DNA from 3 places in the Streptomyces sp. NBC_00986 genome. Region 1 is predicted to be linked to each of the others. Evidence: riboswitches for the same ligand, from Rfam matches in the RefSeq annotation. Region 1 holds a riboswitch; each other region holds the start of a gene.

Evidence for each region. A riboswitch is a leader RNA that binds a small molecule or an ion and turns the genes downstream of it on or off. The one in region 1 is predicted to bind cyclic di-AMP.
Region 2: another riboswitch for cyclic di-AMP. It lies ahead of OG504_RS04575 (NlpC/P60 family protein); the one in region 1 lies ahead of OG504_RS09775 (peptidoglycan DD-metalloendopeptidase family protein).
Region 3: another riboswitch for cyclic di-AMP. It lies ahead of OG504_RS44205 (C40 family peptidase); the one in region 1 lies ahead of OG504_RS09775 (peptidoglycan DD-metalloendopeptidase family protein).

Annotation. Positions count from the first base shown of each region.
Region 1 is NZ_CP108733.1:2,229,770-2,239,396, forward strand. Features, by position in the region: gene OG504_RS09755 (MBL fold metallo-hydrolase) at 1-1,125, opposite strand, end outside; gene OG504_RS09760 (Glu/Leu/Phe/Val dehydrogenase dimerization domain-containing protein) at 1,409-2,587, shown strand; gene OG504_RS09765 (TetR/AcrR family transcriptional regulator) at 2,649-3,263, shown strand; gene OG504_RS09770 (SGNH/GDSL hydrolase family protein) at 3,334-4,119, opposite strand; gene OG504_RS09775 (peptidoglycan DD-metalloendopeptidase family protein) at 4,362-5,312, opposite strand; cyclic di-AMP (ydaO/yuaA leader) riboswitch at 5,317-5,479, opposite strand; gene OG504_RS09780 (alpha-galactosidase) at 5,783-7,855, opposite strand; gene OG504_RS09785 (tyrosine-protein phosphatase) at 8,026-8,823, shown strand; gene OG504_RS09790 (DUF6126 family protein) at 8,856-8,981, opposite strand; gene OG504_RS09795 (helix-turn-helix domain-containing protein) at 8,978-9,610, opposite strand.
Region 2 is NZ_CP108733.1:1,034,282-1,043,908, reverse strand. Features, by position in the region: gene OG504_RS04595 (hypothetical protein) at 1-264, opposite strand, end outside; gene OG504_RS04590 (GtrA family protein) at 319-852, opposite strand; gene OG504_RS04585 (endonuclease/exonuclease/phosphatase family protein) at 1,010-1,870, shown strand; gene OG504_RS04580 (hypothetical protein) at 1,872-2,330, opposite strand; gene OG504_RS04575 (NlpC/P60 family protein) at 2,528-4,201, opposite strand; cyclic di-AMP (ydaO/yuaA leader) riboswitch at 4,210-4,383, opposite strand; gene OG504_RS04570 (DUF1996 domain-containing protein) at 4,718-6,796, shown strand; gene OG504_RS04565 (glyceraldehyde-3-phosphate dehydrogenase) at 6,895-8,340, opposite strand; gene OG504_RS04560 (SCO5918 family protein) at 8,491-8,817, opposite strand; gene OG504_RS04555 (DEAD/DEAH box helicase) at 8,882-9,627, opposite strand, start outside.
Region 3 is NZ_CP108733.1:9,852,198-9,861,824, reverse strand. Features, by position in the region: gene OG504_RS44215 (ATP-dependent Clp protease proteolytic subunit) at 64-699, shown strand; gene OG504_RS44210 (hypothetical protein) at 707-1,015, shown strand; cyclic di-AMP (ydaO/yuaA leader) riboswitch at 1,355-1,534, shown strand; gene OG504_RS44205 (C40 family peptidase) at 1,538-2,011, shown strand; gene OG504_RS44200 (ATP-binding protein) at 2,096-2,554, opposite strand; gene OG504_RS44195 (helix-turn-helix domain-containing protein) at 2,767-3,636, shown strand; gene OG504_RS44190 (DUF397 domain-containing protein) at 3,646-3,870, shown strand; gene OG504_RS44185 (8-amino-7-oxononanoate synthase) at 3,915-5,042, opposite strand; gene bioB (biotin synthase BioB) at 5,189-6,397, shown strand; gene OG504_RS44175 (adenosylmethionine--8-amino-7-oxononanoate transaminase) at 6,390-7,682, shown strand; gene bioD (dethiobiotin synthase) at 7,684-8,433, shown strand; gene OG504_RS44165 (LuxR C-terminal-related transcriptional regulator) at 8,430-9,627, opposite strand, start outside.

The DNA.
Region 1 (9,627 bases):
CCAGGGATGGTCGATCGTCCCCCCGAAGGGCCGCCACCACGGGTCCGTCACCGGCTCGCCGCCCGGTTCGAACGGCTCGCCCGGCCTCGGTGTGGCCACGACCTGGCCGGCCGCCTCGCCCTCGTCCGCGGTCCACTCGCCGGGCTCGGCCCACGGGTGCAGCGCCAGATTGAAGGTGCCCCAGTGGATCGGCAGCAGCACCCCGTGCGGCTCGCCGCCCTGGAGGTCGAGGTGGGCGCGCATGCCCTCCTCGGGAGTCATGTGGATGTCGGGCCAGAACTCGCTGTACGCACCGATCTGGATCATCGTGGCGTCGAACGGGCCGTGCGCCGCACCGATGTCCTTGAAGCCCTCGAAGTAGCCGGTGTCGCCGCTGTGGTAGATCCGGTGCTCGTCACCGGCGACCACCCAGGAGGCCCAGAGGGTGTGCTGGGTGTTGCGCAGACCGCGGCCGCAGAAGTGCCGGGCCGGGGTGGCGGTCAGGGTGAGGCCGCCGACCCGGGTCTCCTCGTGCCAGTCCAGCTCGCGCAGCCGGTCGGGGGACACACCCCAGTGCTCCAGATGCGCGCCGACGCCCAGCGGCACGGCGAACAGGGTGTCCGTGTCGGCCAGCGCCTTGATCGTGGGCATGTCCAGGTGGTCGTAGTGGTCGTGCGAGATGACCACGACGTCGACCGGGCCGAGCGCGGCGATCGGCAGGGGCACCGGGTGCAGCCGCTTGGGTCCGGCGAACGGGAACGGGGAGCAGCGCTCGCCCCAGACCGGGTCGAAGAGGACCCGGTGGCCGTCGATCTCCGCGAGCACGCTGGAGTGCCCCATCCAGGTCAGCCGCAGTCCGGTCGCGGCGGGCCTGGCCAGGTCGGCGAGGGTGGTGGCGTGCACCGGCAGCGTGCCGACGGGGGCACGGCGGGCGCGCTGCTCGTTGTCGAGGTAGGACTTGCCCATCCCGCGCATGGCGCCGCCGGACGGGCGGACGTTCGTATTGCCCCCGGGGTTCTGGAAGACCCCGTCCTTGAAGTGGGGCGATCTGCGGATGCGCGCCAGGCGCTCGCCGCTCGGCTCCGCGCCGAAGGCAGCGGGCTGCAGCGCGCGGAGCCCGGAGCTCAGCGTACGGAATCCGGTCACGATGCCTCCAGGTCGGGTCGGTCAGGCTTTCCATTATGGTCGACCCCTCTGACAACGCCGCCGCATCGGCGGCACCGGGGCCGGTTTCCAAGGAAAGACCAAAGTTCCGCGCCGGAGGTTGACACCGTGGGACGGACCCGCACCCCCGTTGACAGGAGGCGGCACCGCTTCCGATACTGACTCGCTGTTCAGTACACGCCGATCAGTACCTGCCGTCCGGTACGGGCTCCACCACGCGTCCTGTCCGTACTCGCCCTGTCGGCCGGCGCCCCGAGGAGCCCGTATGACCGCCCCCCTGATGTCGCTCACCTGGACCGACCACGTCACCGGCCGCCAGGGTTTCCTGGTCGTCGACCGGCTGGTGCGCGGGGTGTCCAGCGGCGGACTGCGGATGCGCCCGGGCTGCACGCTCGGCGAGGTGGCGGGGCTGGCCCGCGGCATGACCATGAAAGAGGCGCTGCACTACGACCCGGAGGGCCGGTACATCCCCCTGGGCGGCGCCAAGGGCGGCATCGACTGCGATCCCCAGGACCCGGCGTCGTACGACATCCTCGTGCGCTACCTGCGTGCCATGCGGCCGTACATCGAGAGCTTCTGGACGACGGGTGAGGACCTCGGGCTCACCCAGGACCTGGTGGACCGGGCCGCCGCGGAGGCGGGGCTCGTGTCGTCGATCCAGGCCGTGTATCCGCTGCTCGACGACGAGGCCACGGCACGGCGGCGGCTCGCGGACGCGTTCGCGGTCGAGGTGGACGGCATCGGGCTCGACGAGCTGGTCGGCGGCTGCGGGGTCGCCGAGTCGGTGCTCGCGGCGCTGGACCGGGCGGGCGTGCCGTACGCGGGGACGCGGGTCGCCGTGCAGGGCCTGGGCACCATGGGCGGGGCCACGGCACGGTTCCTCACGCGCGCGGGGCTGACGATCGTCGCCGTCGCCGACATCAAGGGCACGATCGCGAACCCGGCCGGGCTGGACATCGACGCGCTGCTCGCGGCCCGGGATGCGTACGGCACCGTGGACCGTTCCGTACTGCGCCCGGGCGACCTCGAACTCCCCGGCGAGGACTGGCTGTCCGTCGGGGCGGAGGTACTGGTTCCGGCGGCGGTGTCGTACGCGATCGACACCACGAACCAGCAAGGGATCACCGCCCGCTGGATCGTCGAGGCGGCCAACATGCCCGTACTGCCCGAGGCGGAGGAACTGCTCTCCGCGCGCGGAGTCACGGTTCTCCCGGACGTGGTCGTGAACTCCGGGACGAACGCCTGGTGGTGGTGGACCCTGTTCGGCGACATCGGCGCCGACGCGGACGAGGCGTTCGCGTACACCCGGCGTTCGATGCGCGCCCTGATCGACCTGATGCTGGCCCGCGCGGAGGCCGACGGCACGACACCGCGCGCCGCCGCGCACGCCATCGTCGACGACCGGCTGCCGGTCATCGCGGAACGGTTCGGCTGGTACCGGTGACGTACGGGTACCGGTGACGTACGGGACACCACCCCTGTGGGCAACGGATTAGGGTGATCGTGTGGCGAGAGTGCGGTTGAGCGTGGCGGAGCGGCGGGCCGAGTTGCTGCGGGCCGCCGTCGAGCAGATCGAGGCGCGGGGTGTGGCGGCGGTCAGGATCGCCGACATCGCCTCGGCGCTCGGGGTGAGCAACGCGCTGGTGCTCTACCACTTCGCGACCAAGGAGAAGCTGGTCGCCGCCGCGTTCACCTTCGCCGCCGAGGACGACCTGGCGCATCTGCGCAAGCTGCTCGGCCGCCGTACGACCGCGCTGCGCCGGCTGCGGGCCGCGGTGCGCTGGTACGCGCCGACCGGGCAGGCCAAGGGCTGGCGGCTGTGGATCGAGGGCTGGGCGGCGGCCCTGCGCGAACCCGCCCTCCTGGACGTCACCCGCGATCTCGACCGGCAGTGGAAACAGGCACTGGCGGAGGTCGTCGCCGAGGGAGTGACCGCGGGCGAGTTCCACTGCCCGGACCCGGCCACCACCGCCCTGCGCCTCACGGCACTCCTGGACGGCCTCGCCGTACAGATGACGGCGTACGCGGGAGCGGTGTCGCGGGCACGGGCCCTGGAGTGGGTCGACGAGGCGCTGGCACGGGAACTCGGCCTGGAGCGGGCGGCGTTGACCGCTCCCTGAGTCGTTCCCTCAAAAGCCGCCTCTCCGAGGGGTCACCTCCGCACCCGGCACCCCGTTGCTCTGCCCCCCGTCAGGCCACCCGCTCGATCCGCATCTTGATGTCGTCCGGTGACAGCGCGCCCTTGGCCTCGACATGGTCCCCGGAGGACTCGCCCCGGAGCCTGCGCCCGATCCACGGCACCAGGTACTCGCGCGCCCAGTGCACGTCGTCGCGCCGGACGTCGAGCGTGCCGCGCGGCGGCAGCGGGGGCCAGGGCTGGTCCGGGTCGGCCGGGACCTCGACGCCGAGGACCTGGCCGGCGCGGAGCGCCACGCGCGTGTGCCCCTCGGGAGAGAGGTGGAGCCGGTCGCCGTCCCAGGCCCGCCGGTCCTGGACCGTCTTCAGGGACCACAGGTCGAGCACCGGGCAGCCGTAGCGGTCGGCGATGGCCCGCACATGTCCGTTGTAGGTGGCGATCTTGCCGCGCAGATGCTTGAGCACGGGCACGCCGCGGGTGTCGAAGCCGGTCGTCACCATGACGGTGCCGACGGCGGCGGTGAGGTCGGCGACCGCGCGTTCGAAGCGCTCGGCGACCTCGTCGGGGTCGGTGCCCGGACGGATGATGTCGTTGCCGCCCGCGGCCAGGGAGACCAGGTCGGGCCCGATCTCCTTGGCCCGGGTGAGCTGGTCGGCCACGATCTGGTCGAGCAGCTTCCCGCGCACGGCCAGGTTGGTGTACTCGAAGTCGCCCTCGGGCCGCCGATCCGCGAGCAGTACCGCGAACCGGTCGGCCCAGCCGACCATCGCCCCGTCGGGCCCTGGGTCGCCGACGCCCTCGGTGAAGCTGTCCCCCACCGCCACGTACGACCCGATCACTGATCTGTTGTCACTCTTCGAATCGTTAGCCACGGCAACCATAATTCACCCTCGCATGTGACCTACGCGATCGTATTTAGGGGTTGACGGGCGGTGAGATAAGCCACTTGTAAAGGGTTGTCCAAAGTCGGAATAAGCCTCTGATCAGGGGTGTTGACCCCTCAACTGCTATGCCCGAAGGCCGGACCCGAGATTCTCGGGTCCGGCCTTCGGTTGCGTGGGGCAGGCGTCGGGGCCCGGCGTCAGCCGACGGTGACGCCGTGCGAGCGGAGGTAGGCGACCGGGTCGACGTCCGAGCCGTAGTACGGCGTGGTCCGGATCTCGAAGTGCAGGTGCGGGCCGGTCACGTTGCCGGTCGCGCCGGAGAGGCCTATCTGCTGGCCCTCGGTCACGGTCTGGCCGGCCGAGACGGACAGCTGCGACATGTGGGCGTACTGCGAGTACTCGCCGTCCGCGTGCCGGATGACGACCTCGTTGCCGTAGGCGCCGTCGTAGGCCGCCGAGACGACCGTGCCCGCGGCGACCGCCTTGACAGTGGTGCCGGTCGGGACGACGAAGTCGACGCCGGTGTGGTAGCCGCTGGACCACATGCTGCCCGCGACGCGGTAGCCGGTGCCGATGGTGCCGCCGGTCACGGGGAGGGTGTAACCGGAGGAGCTGCTGGTGCTGTCGTCGCTCTGCGAGGCCGACGTGCTCTTCGAGGACGAAGACGACGAGGACGAGGAAGAAGACGAAGAGCCGGACGACGTGGACGAGTTGGACGACTTGCTCGCGCCCGTCCCGCTCGTCCCGCCCGTCGAGGCCTTCTCGCCGAGGGAGAGCTTCAGGCCCGGGTGGATCAGCGACGGGTCACTGCCGATGGCCTCGCGGTTGTCCTGGTAGAGCTTCTTCCAGCCGCCGGTGACGTCCTGCTCCTCGGCGATCTTCGCGAGCCAGTCGCCCGACCGCACCGCATACGTCTTGACGCCCGAGGCCTTCGAGACGGTCTTCGCGGCCGACTTCTCAGAAACCGTCTTCCCGGCCACCGGAACGGACTGAACTGCCTTTTCCGGAGCGGAAGTCGTGGTCGCGGCATGGGCGCCGGTGGCTCCCATGAGCGGAAGGGCGAGCGCTGCGCCGCCGGTTCCGGCTACGGCCATCGAGCGGGTGAGTCGCTGGGACTTCGGGCGGCGGTGCTTACCCTTCGCGGGCATGACGAATTCCTCTCCGGCGCCTGCGAGGTGAGCTGTCGGGTGCGGGCTGGAGATGCCCGGCCGCGCGCTGGTCGCGGCTAAACCCCAAGCCCGTTCCGGAGACCGGAACAGGCGTCTTACCTGTGGGTCCCCCGCTCCTGCCGCATACGGGTGGGTGTGTGCGGAGTCCGGTCGGCGGCAGGATTGGGCGTCCGTCCGGATTGGTGGCGAACGTAAGCGAGGAAGACGCAAAGGGACAAGCAGGAGGTTCCACGGATTTGCGTTCCTTGCGTTTCCCTGTGGGAATTCACAGTCACCCTCCGTGAATTCCCACCGGACTCGACCCCTCAATTCCCCTGCAAAAGCACGTCAATTACGTGAACATGACGAACGACGCACGGTCACGAATATGACGCTGCTCACGTACACAACTCTCAGGTTCCTTTATTCCAGAGCGAGTTGGCACGAAGGCTGCAATTGGGACAGATGGATCAGATGCGACGCAGCCGGATAACCGTCGCATCGAGGTCACCACGCAGGCCGGTGCGCAGTCCGTGGTGCAACAGGACGGCACCCCGGTGGACTTCGCCCGTTTCGAGGCATTCGTACGACGCTGCCGGGTCGAGCCCGCGCAGCCGGAGCGCCGGCAGCGGCTCGCCGTAGTGCTGCGCCTGGAGCAGGGCGAGGACGACGGTCTCGTCGCCGCGGACGTACTGCACGGCACTGAGTCCGCCGCTCGGCGGGCGCAGGCGGTGGAGGTCGCCGTGCTGCACGAGCGGGCGGATCTCCTTGTAGAGGTCCACCCACCGGCGGGCCTCGGCGAGTTCCTCCTCGGTCCACTCCGAGAGATCCCCGCCCACGCCGAGCACTCCGGCCATGGCGCTCACGAACCGGAAACGCAGGCTGCTGACGCGTCCGTTGAGCTGGGTGTTCGGGCTGTCGGTGACCCAGGCGGCCATCACGCGCGCGGGGTGGATCTGGCTGAAGCCGTGCTGGATGGCGAGCCTGTCGAGCGGGTCGGTGTTGTCCGAGGTCCACACCTGGTCCGTGCGGCTCATGATGCCGAGGTCGATCCGGCCACCGCCGCCCGAGCAGGACTCGAAGGCCACCTCCGGGTGGGCCGCCCGCAACCGGTCGAACAGGGCGTACAGCGCGCGCACGTGGTCGACCCAGAGGCGCTGCGGATAGGCGTCACCGGGCCACCCGGCGTCCGTGAAGCAGCGGTTGAAGTCCCACTTCACGTAGTCGATCGGGGCACTGGAGAGCAGCCCGTCGAGTTGCTCCCAGAGGTATTCCTGGACGTCCTCGCGGGCGAGGTTCAGTACGAGCTGATTGCGGAACTCCGTCCGCTTTCGCCCCTCTTGGTACTGCACCCAGTCGGGGTGGGCGCGGTACAGGTCGCTGTCCGCGTTGACCATCTCGGGCTCGACCCAGATGCCGAACTGCATGCCCAGCGCGTGGACGCGGTCGGCGAGGGGCTTGAGCCCTGCCGGGAAGCGGTCCGGGTTGGGGGTCCAGTCACCGAGCCCGGCACGGTCGCTGGTGCGCTTCCCGAACCAGCCGTCGTCGACCACGAAGAGCTCGACCCCGAGCGCCGCCGCGCGCTGCGCGAGCACCTCCTGCTGATCCTCGGAGATGTCGAACTGGGTGGCCTCCCAGGAGTTGTAGAGCACCGGCCGGTCCTGGTCCGCGTCCGGGATGACGTACGTCCGCTGGTACGTGTGCCAGGTGCGGCTGGCGCCCCCGAAGCCGGCGTCGCTCCACAGGCCGGCGAAGACGGGGGTCGTGAAGGACTCCCCCGGCGCCAGGAGCAGCAGCCCGGAGTCGTCGTACCCGGCGCCACCGGTGATCTGCACGCGCGCGTCCGGGAGTTGGGCCACGGCGATCCGCCAGGACCCCGACCAGCCGAGGGCACAGCCGTAGACCTCGCCACGCTCCTCGGTCGCGTCGGTGTCGAGGGCGACCCAGGGCAGGTGCTGGTGCCCGGTGTGGCCGCGACGGCTGCCGATGACCTTCTCACCGTAGGTGAGGTCGGAACGCACCAGCCGCGACTCGGCGGCCCACCGCCCGTGCAACTGCGACAGCCGCCACCCCTCCCGCTCGGGCAGCGTCCACACGGCGGAGTCGGCCCGCAACAGCTCCAGTGCCTCGTCCCCGTCGTTGTCGAGGCTCGTCCAGCGCTCTACGACGTCGCCGCGCGTCCGGTAGTGCAGCGTGATCGCGAGGCCGGTGTCCCGGAAGCGCAGCCGCAGTTCGTCGCCCTCGGTGTCGTAGCGCTCGAAGGTCCACTCCGTGCCGCGGCGCTCGGGGGTGCGCACGGACAGGGCGGGGCGGGCGAAGCGGGGGCCGCCCTCGACGGGGTACTCCTCGCGGCCGTCGAGCGGGGACTCGAAGGAGGAGCCGACGGGCAGCGGGCGGGCGGCGAGCTCCTCGGCGTCGGCGAGTGCGATCGCGGGGCCCCAGTGCAGGTGGAGCAGCTCGTCGTCCTCGGTGAGATGGACGGCGTAACTGCTCGCGGGGCCCGACAGCACCCACGTACGGCCGTTCTCGGCGATCTCCAGCATCAGGTTCCTCACAGATTCGAACAAGTCCGCTCAAGCGCCAACATCATCAATGGCCGGGGGCCTGTGAGGCAACGCCTGTGGACAACTCATTGCCTCTGGAACCCATGTCGTATCGTCGAGAACGTGCCCGCCGGTGAGCCGCGTCGTCGGGCCGAGTGGGAGGAGTCCTCGTGACGCAGCAGATTCCGTCGACCGAGCCGGAGTTGTCCGGAGTGCGCAATTTCCGGGACGTGGGCGGACTTCCGACGGTGGACGGACGGCGGGTGCGGCACGGGGTGCTGTTCCGCAGCGGTCACCTCGCGCACGCGACCGAGGAGGACGCCGCGTTCCTCGCCTCGCTGGGCCTGCACACGATCTTCGACTTCCGCAACGCGTCGGACCAGAAGCTGGAGGGTCCCGACGTCGAGCTGCCCGGCGTGCGCAATGTGAATCTGCCGCTGAGCGACCCGGCGGACGGCTCCGAGTTCTGGAAGATGGTCCGCGACGGCGAGATGGACCAGCTGCGCGGGATCCTCGGCGGCGACAAGGGCGCGAACCGGATGATCGCCTCGTACCGCACGATCGTCAAGGAGCGCACCGCCGAGCACTCCCAGGTGCTGCACGCGCTCGCGGAGGACAGCGTTCCCGCGCTGATGCACTGCGCGGCGGGCAAGGACCGCGCGGGCCTGTCGATAGCCGTGACGCTGCTCGCCGTGGGCGTGGAGCGCGAGGCGATCGTGGCCGACTACCTGGAGTCGAACGCGAAGCACCGCCGCTACAAGGTGCGCCGCAGCGGCCCCTCCGCCTCGGCCTACTCCCCCGAGGTGATGGAGCTCCTCAGCCCCCTCTTCGACGCCCGCGCCGAGTATCTGACGGCGGCCTTCGAGACCGTCGAGGAGACCTGGGGCAGCGTGGACGCCTACCTGGAACAGGGACTGGGGATCACCCCGGAGACCCGGGAGCGGTTGCGCGAGCGGCTGCTCGACTGAGCCGGACCTGGTGAACCGGCCGTCGCGGCAGGCTACTTGGCGCCCACGGAGAACAGCAGGTAGATGAAGGCCGCGAAGACGTGGCCGACGGCGATGTAGATGATGAGCCGCACCCACAGGGCGCGGGGGAACTTGTCCTCGATGTTGTTGCCGCTCATGGCGTCTCTCCGGTGATCGGGCCCAGGCACAGGGTGGCCGTGGGGCTCTGCAGCAGGGTGTGGACGAACAGGACCTCGACGCCGTCCTCGTCGGCGGCGGCGAGGCGGTGCGGGGTGAGCGAGTCGAAGTGCGCGCTGTCGCCCGGCGCGAGGATGTGCGCGGTGTCGCCGAGGCGCAGGCGCAGCCGGCCTTTGAGGACGTACAGCCACTCCTCGCCGGGGTGCACGCGCACGATGTCGCCCTGGGAGCCGTGCGGGATGCGCACGCGCAGCGACTGCATGCCGCGTCCGGGGGCGCCTGCCTGCCAGTAGGTCCAGCCGCCCGCCCGGGTCGGTTCCATGTCCGCGGCGCGGACGACGGCCTCCCGGTCGGTGACCGTCTCGCCGAGCAGATCCGAGACTGTCGTACCGTAGATACGGGCCAGCGCGAGCAGCATCGGCAGCGAGGGCTGGCGCTGCCCGGTCTCCAGTCGGGAGAGATGGGCGGGCGAGAGCCCGGCCGAGCGCGCGGCGACCTCCAGGGTGAGGGAGGCGCGGCGGCGCAGGGCGCGGAGCTGGGGTGCGACGGTGGCCGGCAGGTCTTCGACCGGCCCGGCCGACGGTTCCGGCTCGGTCTCGGGAGAGCTCATGCTCTCCATTCAGCCGC
Region 2 (9,627 bases), 1.2 Mb from region 1:
CTTGGAGGCGGACGCGCACTGGGTGACGGTGTGCGGCCGCGTGCCCTTCGCCGTCTGCCTGGCGAGGTGACGGACCGAGTCACGAAGCCCGGTCACGGTGTCGGGGGAGGGCTGGGCCTTCGGCGCGGTGGTGCTCGAACTGCTCTGGCCCTCGCCGGACGCGGATCGCGTGGTGTTGTCGCTTCCGCTCCCGCCGCCGCATGCGCTGAGCGCTCCGATCAGAAGTGCTGTCAGTCCGCCCGCAATCAATCGCTTGGTGAACATGCCCCCGCCGCCCGTGAATTGGAAACGGTCAGCGTAACTGATCATTGGGTGGCGTCAGGGGGAGGCGAGCGAGAACTGCCGCTGCTGCGAGGCTCCTACGGTGACCGGAGCCGTCAACATGCCCTGAAGGCGCTGGAGTTGCCGCGACTCGACCGTCGCGGTCCGGTCCCGACCGCCGGCGAAGACGTACAGCCGCAGCAGCAGGAACCGGGCAAGGCCCGCAAGCCCGGACGCGCCGAGGTAGACGATCTGCTCGGTCAGCATCCCCGGCGACGACTGCACCAGGTGCAGGGCGAACATCGCGGCGCAGGTCACCCCGTAGGCCGCCGCGGCCGAGCCCGCCGACTGCCAGTGCCGGAGCCATCCGGCGTGCCGGCCCGAGCCGAAGGTGAAACGGGCGTGGAGCTCCGTGCACAGGAGAGTGGAGACGACGGTGATCAGCGCGTTCGCCAGGGCCCAGGGCAGCCGCTCGGCCAGCAGGGCCACGGCGCCGCTGGAGAGGAGCCCGACACCGCCGCCCAGCGCCACGAACCGGGCGAAGGAGGCGAGCGGACCTGGAGCGGCCGGGGTCCGGGGCGCGTCGTCCATGGCGGTCTCCATCCGCTCCGTACGCTGCGCCTCTGCGATGCGGCCGCGTAAGTTTGCTTGACTTACTCAACTATAGCGGATTGATTGAGTTACGCAAGTACATTTTCACGGAGGGGAGCCCGATCCACAGGCGAACTACGTACAATGCGGCCTGATCATGGGTGAGTTACTGGTGAGATGCGCGACGTTCAACGTGCTGCACGGTCGGCAGATCCAGCCGGACGGCCGGCCGAACCCCGTTGCCCCCGGCGACCTCTCGGCACCCCTCGCCGAAGCCGTCGCCTCCCTGGACGCCGACGTGGTGGCACTCCAGGAGATCGACTGTCTCCAGGAACGCTCGGGCGGTGTCGATCAGGCGGCCGTAGCCGCCGACGCGATGGGCGCACGCGACTGGCGATACGCGACCGCGCTGCACTGCCGCTCCGTGCCGGGCCGGGGCTGGGTCCCCGACCCGACCGTGCCCGGGATGCGCGTCTACGGCCCGGGGGCTCAGCGGCCCGAAGTCCCTTCGCACGGGCTCGCATTGCTGTCCCGGCTCCCGGTCCACGAGTGGCGGGCCCTACGGCTCCCGGCGGCGCCCTTCGGCATGCCGCTGCGGGTGGCCGGGCGGGCCGTTCCGGTGCTGGCCCGGGATCAGCCCCGGGCCGCCCTTGCCGCCGTACTGGAAGGACCGCACGGCCCGTTCACCGTCGTGGCCGTCCATCTCTCGTTCGTGCCGGGATGGAACATCGGGCAACTGCGCACCGTGCGTCGCTGGATCGCCGATCTGCCCCAACCCCGGGTGTTGATGGGCGACTTCAACCTCTTCGGCGCGCTGCCCCGGATCACCCTCGACGGGATGGGGAGGCGGCGCTGGCAGCGCTCTGCCCGGCAGGCGACCTTTCCTTCGCACCGGCCGCTCGTGCAGCTCGATCACGTCATGGCGACGGGGCTCGGCGCGGACGCCGTAGGGGAGGTGTGCGTGCCGAGGACGGCGATCTCGGATCACCGGCCGCTGGTGGTGGAGCTGGCGCTCTGAGTCAGTTCCAGAGGGGGTAGGTCACCGTGTGCTGGAACTTGTCCGGCCTCGCGCCGGGGTACGTCAGGGTGATCTCGGTGTACTGCCGCGCCTGCGGGTGCCGCTTCCACGTCTGCGCGTCGTCGAGCCGGACGGTGACCGGGAACGAGTGGAACTTGCCCACCGCGCAATAGGGGTTGCAGTCGTTCACCCAGTTGACGCCCGTGGCCGTCGCGGAGTTGCCGTTCCAGGACGTCCAACGCAGCGACGTGAGGCGGCTGTTGCCGTCGCCGCAGGCGAGCATGAAGTCGGTGGGACGCACCTCGGGGTGCCACAGGCAGTCGACCAGTACCGGGTCCTGGAGCTGTCGGTGGGCGGTCGCCGGGACCGTGGCCGGGGCCGCCGACGAGGTGGCGACGGCCGGCCCGAGCAGGGCCGCGGCACAGAGCGTGACGATTCCGACCATGGTGTGTTTGTACATGTCCGCTCCCGGCCGCCTGTTCGTCCTCGTCGCCCCGCACCAGCGGTGGGCCCGCCTGCCGGGGCACGGTCGTCGTGTCTCTGTCGACGCTACGACCGTGTCCCAGGATGCACCACTCGTACGGGTCCACGACGCGGTTGGCCGGGACTGTCGCGGGGTGTGCGGTCAGGGCCGGGAAATGCCCGGCCCCGATCGGATCAGGCGGGCCGTACGGCGCCCCGGATGGCGGCGGCACCGGCGTGGAAGATCGACTCCTCGCGTATCGGCGTGCCCGGGCTCGGCGCGTGGATCATCAGGCCGTTGCCGGTGTAGAGGCCGACGTGGTCGATGCTGTCGTAGAAGAAGATCAGGTCGCCGGGGCGGATGTCCGTGAGCGGGACGAGGGCGCCGGCGCCGGACTGTTCCTGGGCGGTGCGCGGGAGGAGGACGCCTGCGGCCTTCCAGGCGGCCTGGGTGAGGCTGGAGCAGTCGTACGCGTCCGGTCCAGCCGCGCCCCACAGGCACGGCCTGCCGATCTGTGCGCGGGCGAAGGCGAGCGCGGTGCTGGTCTTGCTGAGCGTGCCGGGGTCCTGCAGCGCGGCGGGTACGGCCGCCGGGCTGATGGTCGGGGCTGGGGGGAGAATGATCTCCGGGGCCATCGTCGGAGCCGTGGGCAGGGTGAACTCGGCAGCGATGGCCGGGGCCGCGGCGAAGGAGACCTCGGCGGCGGGCGGGGTCGGCTGCCACTCCTGTTGCGGCGGGCGCCAGTCCGGTTCCGGCGTGGGGTAGGAGGTCCGCTGCTCGGTCACCGCGGGCATCTGACCAGTGGACCAGGCCTGTTGTTCGGGGACGACGGGCATCTGGCCGGTCGACCAGGCCTGCTGCTCGGCCACGATCGGCATCTGACCGGTGGCCCACGGCTGTTGCTCGGCCACGATCGGCATCTGGCCCGTCGACCAAGCCTGTTGCTGCGGCACGACGGGCATCTGCCCCGTGGACCAGGCGCGTTGCTCGGCCACGGCGGGCATCTGACCGGTCGACCACATCTGCTGTTCGGGAACCATGGGCATCGACCCGGTCGCCCAAGTCGTGTCCGGGGTGGGCCAGTTGGTCTCCGCGGGCGGCGGCCAGGTGGCACCGGCCGGGGCGGACTCGGTGCGCGGCGCCGCGATGTACGGGAGCAGTTCGAGGTCCGCGGTGAGCGGGTCGAAGACCGGTGCCGGGGCGGCCGCGACGGCGAACTGCTGTGCCTCGACGACGGGCGTTGGCGGCACCTCGATGGCGGGCACGGGCGGCAGGTCGAGGACGGTCGCCTGCGGCATCTGGGCCATCTGCTGCATGTACGGCATCTGGGGTGCCTGCGGCGCGGCGATCTGAGGCATCTGGGGTGTGACGGGCGACAGCGCGGCGATCGGTCCTGCCGTCAACTCCGCGACAGGAACGGTGAGTTGAGGGGTAGCGGGCTCCGGTGTGCCGGTCCCCGCGGTCAGTTCGGCCACGGCACGGCTGGGCTGCGCCTCGAGTGCGCGGCCGCCGCCTTCGGGCTCGGGGCGTCGCTCGGACCGCTCGGGCCGGGGTGCCGCCGAGCGGGCGGGGGTCCTGCCGGGCGGCAGTTTCGCCGGTACGGTCGGGCCCAGTTGGGCGCGAGCGCGGTCGAACAACTGCCGAGTGACGGCATCTTGGGCGGGGTCGGAAGGACGCGACGCGCTGGGACGGGGTTCGACACGCTGGCGCGGTCCCCCGGACATCTTGCGCGTGGCGTTGTAGTTTCCGGTGGCCGTCTCGGCCCTGTCGTAAAGGGAGTTGATCCGCCGCTGCACTTCGTCACGGCTGGGTCGGTCGTCCACGGTGGGGCCACTGCCTCCGGTGCGCGTACGTCGTTCTGCCGGCATGGCAGACGTGCTCCTTCCGTATCGCGCCTACCGGGTTAGCTGTCGGGTTCGGGCGGCCGATCACGGAAGGATTGCCCTACGACCCTTGCCCGGGCGGGCAGTTGGGCCGATTCACCCCAAGTCGGTTGGGTCCCCGGTTCCGGCTGTCGCGAGCGACACACCGGATTCGGCGCAAACCGTGCGGCCCGGCGCTGATCGCCGGAGTAGGTCGTACGGTCTGAGCGTCAACTTAGCCAACGTGTGTGCCTCGTGTGAAGGTTGAAGCGCGATATGTCCGATACGTTTTTGTGACCTTTACCTCTCCCAAACGTGTCCTGGGCCCCTGAGCCCGCCGGGTCGGGTGATCCATATGAGGTCGCTATGAATTTTTGGGACGGTTGAACACACCGGCATCCGGCTCCGTATTGGAACGGGGGATTTCCATGCCGGGACGATCCGGGCCGACCGATACGTGTAGGAGCAACTTCCTTGGCACGCAACACGCGCAGACGCCCCACGGGCGCACGACGCGCGACGATGGCAGCAGTCGCCCTGATGCTGGGCGGCGGAGGACTGGTGGCGGCGAACGTCTACGCGTCGGCGTCCGAAGGCGGTTGGGGCGGTGACTCTGCCCAACAAGGGTCTCCCGATGCGGCATCGAGCGGCGCGACGATCGACTGCCCGGACGTAGGCACCCAGCTGACGACTGTCCCGGACGAGGCGAAGACCGAGGTCGACGCCCAACTCGCGCTTCTGGACCAGCAGATAACCGAGGCCTACCAGAAACTGAAGGACTCGACGGAGTCCATACGCCAGGACGCCTCCTTCGCCGACAACGCGATCATGAATCCGTTGAAGGAGAAGCGGGCCGCGACCATCGGCCGGATCGACGAAGCCATCGCGCGTGTCGGCGACCGCCCGGAGGGCCTCGACGCGCTCGCCGGCTGCACCCTGATCGCGCCCACGAACGACAACGGGGACCAGGGCAGCAACGGCAACGGCGACAACCAGAGCGCCAGTGCGAGCGCGAGCGCGAGTGCCGGCGGCCAGGGCGACCAGCCGGTCACCAACGGGCCCGTCGCCTCGGACTACGCGGACATCACCTCCGTACAGCCCAACGTGAACACCCCGCAGGACCAGGCCGACGCCTCCCGCGGCACGTTCGTCACCGCGTGTGGCGTGAACGAGAACGGCCTGTTCAACTCGGACAACGTGATCGTCGCCCCCGGTGTCACCAACGGCGCCCACCACTTCCACGACTACGTCGGCAACCAGTCCAACAACGCGTTCGCCAGCGACGACGACCTGGCGAAGGCGAACACGAGCTGTGAGAACCCGGGCGACAAGTCCACGTACTACTGGCCCGTGTTGCGCCTCCAGAACGGCAAGCAGGAGCGGGACGCGGACAAGCCCGGCGGTGGCACCGAGGGCAACTCGGGTCAGATCGTCACGGCCAAGGCGGCCACGCTGACCTTCGTGGGCAACCCGAAGAGCAAGGTCGTCGCGATGCCGCGCCTCCTGCGCATCATCACCGGCGACGCCAAGGCCTTCGTGAACGGCCCGGCCAACGCCAACGCCTCCTGGAGCTGCACCGGGTTCGAGGACCGGCAGCTCAAGGACAAGTACCCGCTGTGCCCGGCGGGCAGTGACGTGGTGCGCACCTTCAAGTTCCAGAGCTGCTGGGACGGCCGCAACATCGACAGCGCCAACCACCGCACCCACGTGGCCTTCGAGGCCGCCGACGGCTCCTGCCCGGCGGGCTTCGAGGCCATTCCGCAGCTGGTGCAGCGGATCGTCTACGACGTGGACGCGCCGAGCCTCCAGGACGGCGGCAAGACGACCCCGCTGTTCGCGGTGGACTCCTTCCCCGAGCAGCAGCACAAGCCGGTCACGGACCACGGCGACTTCATCAACGTCTTCGACGAGGGCCTGATGAAGGACATGGTCAACTGCATCAACGACGGCGAGAAGTGCGGCGCCGGGACGGACAACGACCCCGGGGGCTCCGGCTCCGGTGACGGCTCCGGTTCGGGTGGCGGCTCAGGGTCCGGTGGCGGTTCCGGCGAGCCGCAGGAGTCCCCGTCGGCCACCGACACCGCTACGGCGGCGCCCACGGCCACCGCGTCCGACGAGCCCGCCGGGAACGGCGGCAGCGAGGGCAATGGCGGCAACACCGGGAACGGTGACAACGGCGGGAACGGTGACAACGGCGGGAACGGCGACAACGGCGGCCAGGCCACCGCGGATCCTGCGACGAGTGCCCCGGACACCGAGACCAACGCCCCCGAGCCCACCGACACCCAGAGCACCGACCCCGGTGACCTGACGACCGCCGTCTCGGTCCCCAAGGCCGACACGAAGACCGAAGGGTCCAAGTCGACGGAGACGCAGGGGAGTTCGGACAACGGCTCCGGCGGCGAGGTCGGCAGCGCCGTGACGACACCGCCCGCCTCGTCCTCGGGCGGGGAGAGCTACGCCGCCGTAGGCCCCAACCAGCCGCAGGCGCAGGGCGGGTTGGCGGAGACCGGCGCGAATCTGTGGCCCGCGGTGGCCGGCGCGCTGCTGCTCGTCGCCGGATTCGTCGTGCTGTACCGAGGCAAGCGCAGTACACGCTGACACAGCGCACCCAGATGAACTGTGACAACGACGGCCCGGCCGCCCTCACTTGGGGGTGGCCGGGCCGTCACACGTTCGGCGTGCCGAGGCAGAAGGTCTCAGACAGCCGGGGCGGGATAGGTCGGGTACTCGACCCCGGAGACGTGCTGGACGACCCGGACGACCTGGCAGGAGTAGCCGAACTCGTTGTCGTACCAGAGGTAGAGGATCGCGTTGTCGCCGTCGACCTTGGTGGCGCCCGCGTCGATGATCGAGGCGTGGCGCGATCCCATGAAGTCGCTCGACACCGCGTCGGGGGCGGTGGTGAAGTCGATCTGCCGTTTGAGCGGTGAGGTCAGCGAGACATCCCGGAGGTAGTCGAGGACCTCGGCGCGGGTGGTCTCGCGGCCGAGCCGCAGGCTGAGGATCGCGATCGAGACGTCCGGCACCGGGACCCGGATCGAGCTGCCGGTGATCGGCGCCTTCAGGTCGGGCAGCGCCTTGGCGACGGCGGAGGCGGCACCGGTCTCGGTGATCACCATGTTCAGCGGCGCCGAACGGCCGCGCCGGTCGGCCTTGTGGTAATTGTCCAGCAGGTTCTGGTCGTTGGTGAACGAGTGGACGGTCTCCACATGGCCGCGCAGCACACCGTACTCGTCGGCCATCGCCTTCAGTGGCGGCACGATCGCGTTGGTCGTGCAGGACGCGCAGGACAGGATCTGCTCGTCCGGCTTGATCGTGTCGTGGTTGACGCCGTGCACGATGTTGGGGACGTCGCCCTTGCCGGGCGCGGTCAGCACGACCTTGTCGATGCCGGGCCGCAGATGCTGCGAAAGTCCTTCCCGGTCACGCCACTTGCCCGTGTTGTCGATGAGGATGGCGTCCTTGATGCCGTACGCCGTGTAGTCGACCTCCGACGGGTCGCCCGCGTAGATCACCTTGATCTCGTTGCCGTTGGCGATGATCGTGTTGCTCGCCTCGTCGACGGTGATCGTGCCCTGGAACTGGCCGTGGATCGAGTCGCGGCGCAGCAGCGAGGCCCGCTTCACGATGTCCTGCTCGCCACCCTGCCGTACGACGATGGCGCGCAGCCGCAGACCGTTGCCCGAGCCTGCCTTCTCGATGAGCAGGCGCGCGACCAGGCGGCCGATGCGGCCGAAGCCGTAGAGGACGACGTCGCGGCCCTCGCGGCGCTCGATCTTGTCGGCGCCCGTGGCGCCGGCGACGGCCTCGGCGGTGAACTCCTCGACGGAGAGCCCGCGTTCGTCGCTCCGGTGGGTCGCGGCGAGCATGCCGATGTCGATCTGCGAGGGGCCCAGGTCGAGCGCGGTGAGCGTCCGCAGGTAGGGGAGGGTCTCGACGACGGAGAGCTCCTCGCCGGCGATCTGGCGGGCGAACCGGTGGGTCTTGAGGATGCTGACCACCGACTTGTTGACCAGGGAGCGGCTGTGCAGCAGGACCGTGACGTCCCGCTCGCGGTGCAGCTTCCCGATCATCGGGATCATCGACTCCGCGATCTCCTCGCGGGTCTTCCAGTTGGTGAACGAGTCCTCGTTGACAGGCACAGATTTCTCTTTCGAGCTAGGCGGCGCTCATATGCTAACCCGCTGTTCATCTGCCCGTTCGGCAGGGGTGCCGCCCGGCCCGGGGAACGCCGAGAGGGGCCCTGCCGACGCGCGTCGGCAGGGCCCCTCTCGGCTGTACTGGTGTCGCTTCTACACGGTCTCCGACACGTCCTGGGTCGCGCCGCTGCCCAGCAGCGCGGACGCGTTCTCCAGCGGAGTGAGGACGTGCACGGGCACGACCTCGGGCAGGCCGTGGCAGGTGAAGCCGAGCCGGGTCATGGCCCGGATGACCTCGCCGCTGTTGAAGTCGCGGGGGTCCTGCCGGGTGATGACCTGCCCCACCTGCTTGACGGGGTAGCGGCGCCGCCCGATGGTCACGGACTCACCCGTGATCAGCTCGGGCTTGATGCCCTTCATCGTCTCCAGGACACCCATCTTGGTGAGGTCGAAGGGATACCGGGCGATGACACAGCGCATGTTGCCTCACAGAGAGAAGGAGGATCGGGGGCCGAACGGGCGCCCGAAGGCGCCGAGTTGGTCCTCAGGCCGCAGGGCCGAAGGACGACCGTCGCTGCCCCCGGCTGCTGCTTCCGCTGCCGCCGCTGCGGCGCGCGGCGCCACCGGCGGACGACCGGCCGCCCTCGCCGGCCGGACGGCCACGACGGCCCCGGGACGACGAGGAGGACGGGCGACGGGTGCGCTCGCGCTCCACGACCGGGGCCTGGATGACGACCGGGACGCCGGACGGGGCCTGAGCGCCCGTGATCCGGGTCAGCTCCTCCTCGCCTGAGCGCACCGCGGTGACCTCCGGGGTGACGCCGGCCGCGGTCATCAGCCGGGTGAAGTCACGGCGCTGGTCGGGGGTGACCAGCGTGACGACACTGCCGGACTCGCCTGCACGGGCCGTACGGCCGCCGCGGTGCAGGTAGTCCTTGGGGTCGGTGGGCGGGTCGACGTTGACGACCAGGTCGAGGTTGTCGACGTGGATGCCGCGCGCCGCGACGTTGGTCGCCACCAACGCCGTCACATGCCCGTCCTTGAACTGGGCGAGCGTGCGGGTGCGCTGCGGCTGGGACTTGCCGCCGTGCAGACCGGCCGCGCGGACACCGTTGTTCAGCAGGTGCTTCACCAGCCGGTCCACCGCGTGCTTGGTGTCCAGGAACATGATGACCCGGCCCTCGCGCGCCGCGATCTCGGTGGTCGCCCGCTGCTTGTCCGTGCCGTGGACGTGCAGGACGTGGTGCTCCATCGTCGTGACCGCGCCCGCGGAGGGGTCGACGGAGTGGA
Region 3 (9,627 bases), 7.6 Mb from region 1:
ACCCCCATCATAACGTCATGTACGTCCTGTACATTTCTTACAGATGCCGAAGGAGGGGTACCCATGACCCGACCGTCCGCCCGTCACGTCCTGCCCGAGTTCACCGAGCGCACCAGCGCCGGCCACCGGACCCTCGACCCGTACTCGAAGCTGCTGGAGGAGCGGATCGTCTTCCTCGGGACGCCGATCGACGACATCTCGGCGAACGACGTGATGGCCCAGTTCATGCACCTCGAGTACCAGGCACCGGACCGGGACATCTCGCTGTACATCAACTCGCCCGGCGGATCGTTCAGCGCGATGTCGGCGATCTACGACACGTTGCGGTTCGTCACGTGTGACGTGGAGACGACCTGCCTCGGCCAGGCCGGCACCTCCGCGGCGGTGCTGCTGGCGGCGGGCACCCCGGGCAAGCGGTCCGCGCTGCCGGGTGCGCGAGTGGTGCTCCGCCAGCCCTCGCTCCCCGAGCCGATCCAGGGTCAGGCGAGTGATCTCGCCATCCAGGCCGAGGAGTTGGCGCGTACGCGGGTCCAACTGGAGGAACTGCTGGCCCTGCACACGGGCCGGACGGTGGCGCAGGTGAGCGCGGACATCGAGCGGGACCGGATCATGGATGCCCAACAGGCCCTGGAATACGGGTTGGTGGACCGGATCGTGGCCACCCGCAAGACCTCGCTCACCGAGCCGGGCGGGGAGTGAGCCGACGATGCTGCCGCCGGAACTGCCGCCGCTGCCCGCACTGACGCGCGCCGAGGGCGAGTTGATCGACCGTTACCTGGATGTGGCCGACCTGCTGGGCCGTATCAACCCGGCGCACAACGGTGACACGTACCGTGGCCTGAGGGCCGCTCAGGCGCTCGTGGCCAAGGCCGCCGAGCTCCGGGACGCGCTGGCGCTGATGCACCAGCGGGGCGAGACCGAGCTGCACGCCCCCACGCTGGCGCGGGCGCTGCGCGTGCTGGACGGGGAGCGCCGCACGGCGCGCGTCACCCTGCCCTCGCCCTCCGACAGTTGACGGACCCGAAGCTGTCCCGAACGACGTCGAAACGAGCCGAACGACGTACCCCCGATCGGCGTAGTCGCGACTCCGTCCATACGGCCGTCCGGGTTGCGCAACACGCGTAGCCCGAGGCCCGGATGAACTGTTCCGGCGCTGGTCCGAGCGTCACACCCCCCTCGACACTCCCTCGAACACCGTTGCGTTCAGCCGAACGGGTGAGTGGTGAGTAACCCCACAAATCCCCGGTTCCGTTGGGCTTTTCGGACATTCATAGGTGAAGATCCCTGTCTGACGACAAGACCCCGCCACAGCGGCGGGGCGATCCGGGCGGACGCCGAGTCCTGCCGCCGCCCGGATGACAGGTCGACAGGATTGCATCGGCAGGAGTGGAGGACCCAGGCACGACGGGTCGCCGGGACGGTCACGCCATGACCGGGTCGAGCAGCCCTTGGGGTGAAGCCGCGTCAGCGGCCGGGCAACTTCGCCAGCCCGAATCCGACAGGTCATCCTTCACAGGCGGCTGACGAAGGGTTGCGCATGACTGCGCTCAATCGTGTCCCGTCGCTGATGGTCAGGGCCGGTACGGCCTCGGCCTTCGCCATCGCCGCCGTGGGCGGCTCCGTCGTGATACCGGGCGTCGCATCCGACGCCGCGGCCGCGACACCCGCGACGAAGGCACTCCAGGTCGCGGCGTCCAAGAAGGGCGCCCCGTACAGGTACGGGGCCACCGGACCGGGCCGCTTCGACTGCTCCGGGCTCACGCTGTACTCGTACAAGAAGGCGGGCAAGAAACTGCCCCGTACGGCGGCCCAGCAGTACAACAAGACCCACCACATCTCGGCCAAGAGCCGCAAGGCCGGGGACCTCGTCTTCTTCCACTCGGGCTCCAGCGTCTACCACGTCGGCATCTACGCCGGCAAGGGAAAGATCTGGCACGCCCCGAAGACCGGGGACGTGGTGAGGCTGCAGAAGATCTGGACCAAGAGCGTCTGGTACGGCCGGGTCAGCTAGGCCTGTCCGAATCTCCCGAGGGGGTGGCGGCCACCTGACAGGCCACCACCCCCTCGGGTGTCCAGGGACGTTCACCACACTGTTCTACGGCTCCTGCTGACCCGCGGCGGTCACCGGCCGGGCCGGTACCGTCCAGGGCACCTCGATGGAGACCGTCTTGCCGCCCTCCAGGGTGGGCCGGACCTTGAGTTTGCCGCCGCACTCCGCGGTCAGCCAGCGGATGATCACCATGCCCCGGCCGTTGTCCTGCTGGACGGCGGCCGGCAGGCGTTTCGGGAACCGGGGGTGGCTGTCGGTGACCCCGATGCGCAGCCGTTCGTCACGCTCCAGCTGGATGTCCACCGTGAAGGTGGGTGACTGCCCGAAGGTGTGTTGTACGGCGTTGGTGGCGAGTTCGGAGACGATCAGGCGGATGGTGTCGGCGACCTCCGTGTCCGCCGGAAGTCCCCATTCCACCAGGGTCCCGACGACATAGGTGCGGGCGGTGGAGACCGAGGCGGGATCGCTCGGCAGAGTGACGGATGCTTCCAGATGGTCTGCCATGGCGCGGTCGTCCCTTTCCCGCGGGACCGGTGTCCGACACGGAGCGGATGGTTCGAGTACGGTCCCGGACTGGTGCTTCTTCGCCAGACTGCCATTACCGCGTCGGTAACGGTGGCGATCCACCAAGATATGCATATATCTGTCGCTCGAAGCGGTGAACTCTGCGACCCCAGACCGTATTTGGGCGGCTCGGAAGGAGTAAGGAGAAACCCATGCAGTACGGTCCCGCGGTGCGCCGCCGGAAACTGGGCGCCGAACTCCGCGCGTTGCGTGCGGAGGCGGGGCTCACCAGCGGTGAGGCGGCCCGGCTGGTCGGCTGGCACCAGTCGAAGGTGAGCCGCATCGAGACCGGCGCGAGTGGCGTGAAAGCGCCCGACGTCCGGTTACTCCTGGACGCCTACCAGGTCGGCGACCCACAACTTCGGGACATGCTCCTCGTGTTGGCCGGCTCCGACGACGGCGGCGGCCGCCACCACTGGTGGCACGCCTATCGCGGTGTACTGCCGCCCGCCTACCGGGACTTCATCAGCCTGGAGTCCCAGGCCAGCACACTCCGCACCCTGGAGACCTCGGTGGTCCCCGGCCTGCTGCAGACGCCCGAGTACGCCCGTGCGGTGACCCGGGCCGCCGTGGGAGGCCTCGACAACGACGGCCCCGAGCGGCTCGACGCGCTGGTGCAGGTGCGGTTGGCCAGGCAGGACGTGCTGCGCGCGGATCCGCCGCTGGCCCTGAGCGTGGTCCTCGACGAGGCGGTGCTGCGGCGCGAGGTCGGCGGGCCGGGGGTGATGGCACGTCAGCTGGACCGGCTCGTGGAGGCGGCCGAGCTGCCCCAAGTGAGGCTTCAGGTACTGCCGTTCGCCGCAGGAGCACACATCGGCATCACCGGACCTTTCGTTATCTTCTCCTTTCCGAGCACTTCTGATCTGGACGTGGTTGTTCTAGACCACTTGACGAGTAGCCTCTACCTCGAACGGAAAGAAGACCTAGAGGCCTACAGCGAGGCCTTCAACACCCTTCAGTTCCACGCCCTTTCGCCCGAGGATTCGTCGGATTACATCGCCGGGATAGGTGACGGCGCGTAAGGAGGCACCATGTCTGCACTGCCTCGGAACGTACCTTCCAGTTCTGAACTGTCCGGTGTGCGGTGGCTGCGCAGCAGCTACAGCACGGGAGCGAACAACTGCGTCGAGGCGGCTCGTCCGCGCTCAGGCCCCCGCGCGGGGCTGCTCGCCGTACGCGACTCGAAGGACCCGCAAGGACCCGCCCTGCTGTTCTCCCCCGAGAGCTGGACGGGTTTCCTCAGCGCGTTCCACTGATCGCTTCCCCCGTCATCAGCGACGCACGACCGTGTCACGCCGACTCATGGTCGCGTCTCGCCGATCACACGTACAGCGCGTTCGATCTCGGCCCCGGAGAGGTCCGCTCGGGCAGTCAGCCTGAGCCGTGAGATGCCGTCGGGCACGGAAGGAGGACGGAAGCAGCCCACGGCCAGCCCTGCCGTACGGCAGTCGGCCGCCCATTGCACGGCCGCCTCCGGGGACGGCGCACGCACCGAGACCACGGCGGCGTCCGGACGTACCGCTTCCAGACCCGCGGCGGTCAGCCGTGCGTGCAGGTCACCCGCCACGGCGCGGGCCCGGGCAGCCCGCTCGGGCTCGCGCCGCAGCAGGGTGAGCGCGGCCAGCGCCGCACCGGCCGCCGCGGGCGCCAGTCCCGTGTCGAAGATGAACGTCCGCGCCGCGTTGACCAGATGGTCGATCACCCGCGCCGGCCCGAGCACGGCACCGCCTTGGCTGCCGAGCGACTTGGACAGGGTCACGGTCACGACCACGTCCTCACCCCCCGCGAGCCCCGCCGCGTACGGCGCCCCACGGCCACCCGCGCCCAGCACCCCGAGCCCGTGCGCGTCGTCGAGCAGCAGCCCGGCCCCATGCTCCCGGCACGCCTCGGCGAGCACCCCGACCGGAGCCGCGTCCCCGTCCACGGAGAACACCGAGTCGGACACCACGACGGCCTGCCCGTCGTGCGTCCGCAGCGCCTTGCGCACCCCGTCCGGATCTGCATGCCCTACGACCTGGGTCGCGCCCCGCGCCAGCCGGCAGCCGTCGATCAGCGAGGCGTGGTTGCCCGCGTCGGAGACGATCAGCGAGCCGTGCGGCGCGAGGGTGGTGACCGCGGCGAGGTTGGCCGCGTACCCGGAGGAGAAGACGAGGGCCGCCTCGAACCCGCAGAACTCGGCCAGTTCGCGCTCCAGTTGGGCATGCAGCTCGGTCGTACCGGTGACGAGCCGCGACCCGGTGGACCCGCCGCCCCAGGTCCGCGCCGCATCGGCAGCGCCCTCGACGACCTCGGGGTGATGAGCCAGACCCAGGTAGTCGTTGCTCGCGAGATCGAGGAGCGGCGAGTCGGCGGGACGGGGCCGCAGCGTCCGTACGAGCCCGGCGCGGCGGCGCTGCTCCGCCTGCTCGTCGATCCAGCCGAACGCCATGGTTCCTCCGGGCTTTTGTAGGCAGTGCACAGACACTAATCGGACGACGAGCCGCCCATGGTGTGGTGATACCCACATGCCCGGGGCCATGTCTTGTGCATTCTCTCCTTGGCCGCAAGCGGTCCCGTAGGACAGGATCGGGCCTCATGGACCTGCTGAACACGCTCGTGGACAAGGGGCTTCGGCGCGAGCTGCCGACCCGCGCGGAAGCACTCGCCGTCCTCGCCACCTCGGACGACGACCTGCTGGATGTCGTGGCCGCGGCCGGAAAGGTGCGCCGGCACTGGTTCGGCCGACGGGTGAAGCTCAACTACCTCGTCAACCTGAAGTCCGGCCTGTGCGCCGAGGACTGCTCGTACTGCTCACAGCGGCTGGGCTCCAAGGCCGACATCCTGAAGTACACATGGCTGAAACCCGACGATGCCTCGAAGGCCGCGGCCGCCGGTGTGGCGGGAGGCGCCAAGCGCGTCTGCCTGGTCGCCTCGGGCCGGGGCCCGACCGACCGGGACGTGGACCGGGTCGCGGGCACCATCAAGGCGATCAAGGACCAGAACGAGGGCGTCGAGGTGTGCGCCTGCCTCGGCCTGCTCTCCGACGGCCAGGCCGACCGGCTGCGCGAGGCCGGCGCGGACGCCTACAACCACAACCTCAACACGTCCGAGTCGACGTACGGCGACATCACGACCACCCACACGTACGCCGACCGCGTCGACACCGTGCAGAAGGCGCACGCGGCCGGCCTGTCCGCCTGCTCCGGCCTGATCGCCGGCATGGGTGAGACGGACGAGGACCTGGTCGACGTCGTGTTCTCCCTCCGCGATCTCGACCCCGACTCGGTGCCGGTCAACTTCCTGATCCCGATGGAGGGCACCCCGCTCGCCGCCGAGTGGCACCTCACCCCGCAGCGCTGTCTGCGCATCCTCGCGATGGTGCGGTTCGTCTGCCCGGACGTCGAGGTCCGTATCGCGGGCGGCCGCGAGGTCCACCTGCGAACGATGCAGCCCCTCGCCCTGAACCTCGCCAACTCGATCTTCCTCGGCGACTACCTCACCAGCGAGGGCCAGGCCGGCCACGCCGACCTGGAGATGATCGCGGACGCGGGCTTCGAGGTGGAGGGCGCGGGCGAGGTGACGCTGCCGCAGCACCGGGCGACGGTGGGCGGCTGCGGTTCGCACGAGGACGCCGGATGCGGGTCCCACGAAGGTGCCGGCTGCGGGTCGCACGAGGGCGCCGGAGTCTGCGGCTCCAGCTCCGCCGCTACGGCCGCTCCCGCGCCGCAGGTCGACGAGGTACGCCGTGACCTGGTCTCCGTACGCCGTCGAGGTGCCGGGACGGACATCGCGCCCAATGCCTGACCCGATCAGCCGCCTGCCCGTCCCGGAGCTGCTGGAGCTGGACCGGCGGCACGTCTGGCATCCGTACGGTCCGATGCCCGGCCGTGCCGACCCGCTCGTCGTGGAGTCGGCGAGCGGGGTGCGGCTCCGACTGGCGGACGGCGGGGGCGAGTTGGTCGACGGGATGTCGTCCTGGTGGTCGGCGATCCACGGCTACAACCACCCCGTGCTCGACGAGGCCGCGCGCGAGCAGCTCGGCCGGATGAGTCACGTGATGTTCGGCGGGCTCACGCACGAGCCCGCCGTACGGCTGGCGAAGCTCCTTGTCGACATGTCTCCGGACGGTCTGGAACACGTCTTCCTCGCCGACTCGGGCTCGGTGTCGGTCGAGGTGGCGGTGAAGATGTGCCTCCAGTACTGGCGCTCGCTCGGCCGCCCCGCGAAACAGCGCCTGCTGACCTGGCGCGGCGGCTACCACGGTGACACCTGGCAGCCGATGTCGGTGTGCGACCCCGAGGGCGGGATGCACGAGCTGTGGTCCGGGGTGCTCCCCCGCCAGGTGTTCGCCGACGCGCCTCCGACCGAGTACGAGGAGTCGTACGCCGACCATCTGCGCGAGTTGATCGGGCGGCACGCGCACGAACTGGCCGCGGTGATCGTGGAGCCGGTGGTGCAGGGCGCGGGCGGGATGCGGTTCCACTCCCCCGCCTATCTGCGGGTGCTGCGCGAGGCGTGCGACGCGCACGACGTGCTGCTGGTGTTCGACGAGATCGCGACGGGTTTCGGCCGCACGGGCGCGCTGTTCGCCGCGGAGCACGCGGCGGTGACCCCGGACGTGATGTGCGTGGGCAAGGCGCTGACCGGCGGCTACATGACGATGGCGGCGACGCTGTGCACGTCACGCGTGGCCGAGGGCATCTCGCAGGGCGAGGTACCGGTCCTGGCCCACGGCCCCACCTTCATGGGCAACCCCCTGGCGGCGGCCGTCGCCTGCGCCTCGCTCGAACTCCTCCTGAACCAGGACTGGTTGACGGAGGTCAAGCGCATCGAGACGGGCCTGCGGGAGGGCCTGGCCCCGGCGCGGGAGATCCCGGGCGTCCAGGACGTCCGCGTCCTCGGCGCCATCGGCGTGGTCCAACTCGACCACGCCGTCGACATGAAGGCCGCCACGGACGCGGCCGTACGCGAGGGCGTGTGGCTACGGCCGTTCCGCGACCTCGTCTACACGATGCCGCCGTACGTCACGGGCGACGCCGACCTGGCTCGGATCACCCGCGCGGTGCGCGCGGCGGCACGGGAGGGATGACATGCCGGTACTGGTGATCACAGGCACGGGCACGGAGGTCGGCAAGACGATCACCACAGCCGCGGTAGCGGCGGCGGCGCTCGCCTCCGGCCGCACGGTGGCCGTCCTGAAGGCCGCCCAGACGGGTCTACGGCCGGACGAGCGCGGGGACGCGGACGAGGTGGCGAGGCTCGCGGGCGCGGTGACGGCGAGCGAACTCGCCCGGTATCCCGAGCCGTTGGCACCGGGCACGGCGGCACGCAGGGCCGGCCTGGCACCGGTACGCCCGCACGAAATCGCCGAAGCCGCCCAGAAGTTGGCCACCGAGTACGACCTGGTGCTGGTCGAGGGTGCGGGCGGGCTGCTCGTACGGTTCGACGCGGAGGGCGGCACGCTGGCGGACGCGGCGCGGCTGCTGGGGGCGCCGGTGCTGGTCGTGACATCAGCGGGCCTGGGCACCCTGAACACGACGGAACTGACGGCCCGTGAACTCCGTTCCCAGGAGCTCGACTTGCTCGGCGTGGTGATCGGCAGCTGGCCCAACTCACCTGACCTGGCGTCGCGTTGCAATGTGGCCGACCTGCCGGAGGTGGCGGGGGCACCGCTGCTCGGGGCGTTGCCGGAGGGAGCGGGGACACTGACACCGGCGGACTTCCGTGCTGCGGCGCCGAGTTGGGTGGCGCCGCGGCTTGACGGGACGTGGGATGCGGAGGAGTTCGGGGGGCTGGAGGCGCCGCCGTCCTGGAACTCCCGCTCGACCGGCGCGGTCTAGGAGGCCTCCCCCTCTGCCAGCAGCCGTACCAGTTCGATCCGCGACCGGATGCCCAACCGGCTGAAGACGCCGCGTAGATGGTGGTCGATCGTGCGGGGGCTGAGGGCGAGGCGGACGGCGATCTCGCGGTTGGTGGCGCCGTCAGCTGCCATGCGGGCGACCATGAGTTGCTGGGCGGTCAGGCGGGTGGTCGGGGCGAGGGCACCCGGTGTGGGAAGGGCGGTCGCGGTCACCGGGGTGCCGAGAGCGCGGAGTTCGGCGCGGGCCTGGGCGGCGCAGTGCGGGGCGCCGAAGGACTCGAAGGCCTCCAGCGAGGTGTGCAGCCGGTCGCGGGCCTCGGTACGCCGGCGCAGTCGACGCAGCGCACCGCCGAACAGCAGCTCGGTGCGGGCCCGTTCGAAGTCACGGGTGCCGTGCGCGTGGAGGTCGAGGGCGACGCGGTAGTGCTCGACGGCTTCGGCGCCGGGCGCGAGCAGGGCACGGCAACGGGCGCTCAGGGCAAGGTCGTCGGGGCTGTGGACGGCACGAGCCCAGCGGTCGTAGTCGGCGTGTGCGGCACGGGCGATCCGGGTGTCGCCGCTATGGACGGCGGCCTCGACGTAGTGAGGGGTTGCCAGGTGCCGGATCGCCCGGTGGCCGTGCCCCGGCCCGAACCCGGCCAGCGCCCGCAGCCGGGCCGCGGCGGCGGCGAACCGGCCACTGCTGAGGTCCAGGTAGGCGAGTGCCCATTGCGCGAGGGCGGCCGGCAGACCCAGCCCACGGCCGAGGGCGTACGAGCGGGCGGCGGCGGCACGTTCCCGGCAGACATCGCCGTCCCCGGTGAGCGCCGCGAACATGGCGAGCGCTGCCTGCAGATGACAGGCTCCGTTGTCCTGCCCGGTGGCGTGGGCCTGCCACAGGGCGTCGGCCACGGCCGTCTCGGCGGCCCGCGGATGCCCGGTCCAGAACTCGGCGTACGCCCGGAACTCCATCGCCTGCGCCACGACCACGGTCGCACCCCGCGCCCGCGCCGAGGCCGCCGCCCGCACGGTGGCGGTGGTGGCACGGGTGTGGTCACCGAGCATCAACGCGGCGATCCCGGCATGGATGAGAAGGGTGGGGTCACCCCCGGGCCCGCACCGCCCGGCGGCGGCCTTGAGCAGATCCCGCGCGTCCTCGTACCGCCCCTCAAAGGCAGCGGCCAGTCCCCCGAGC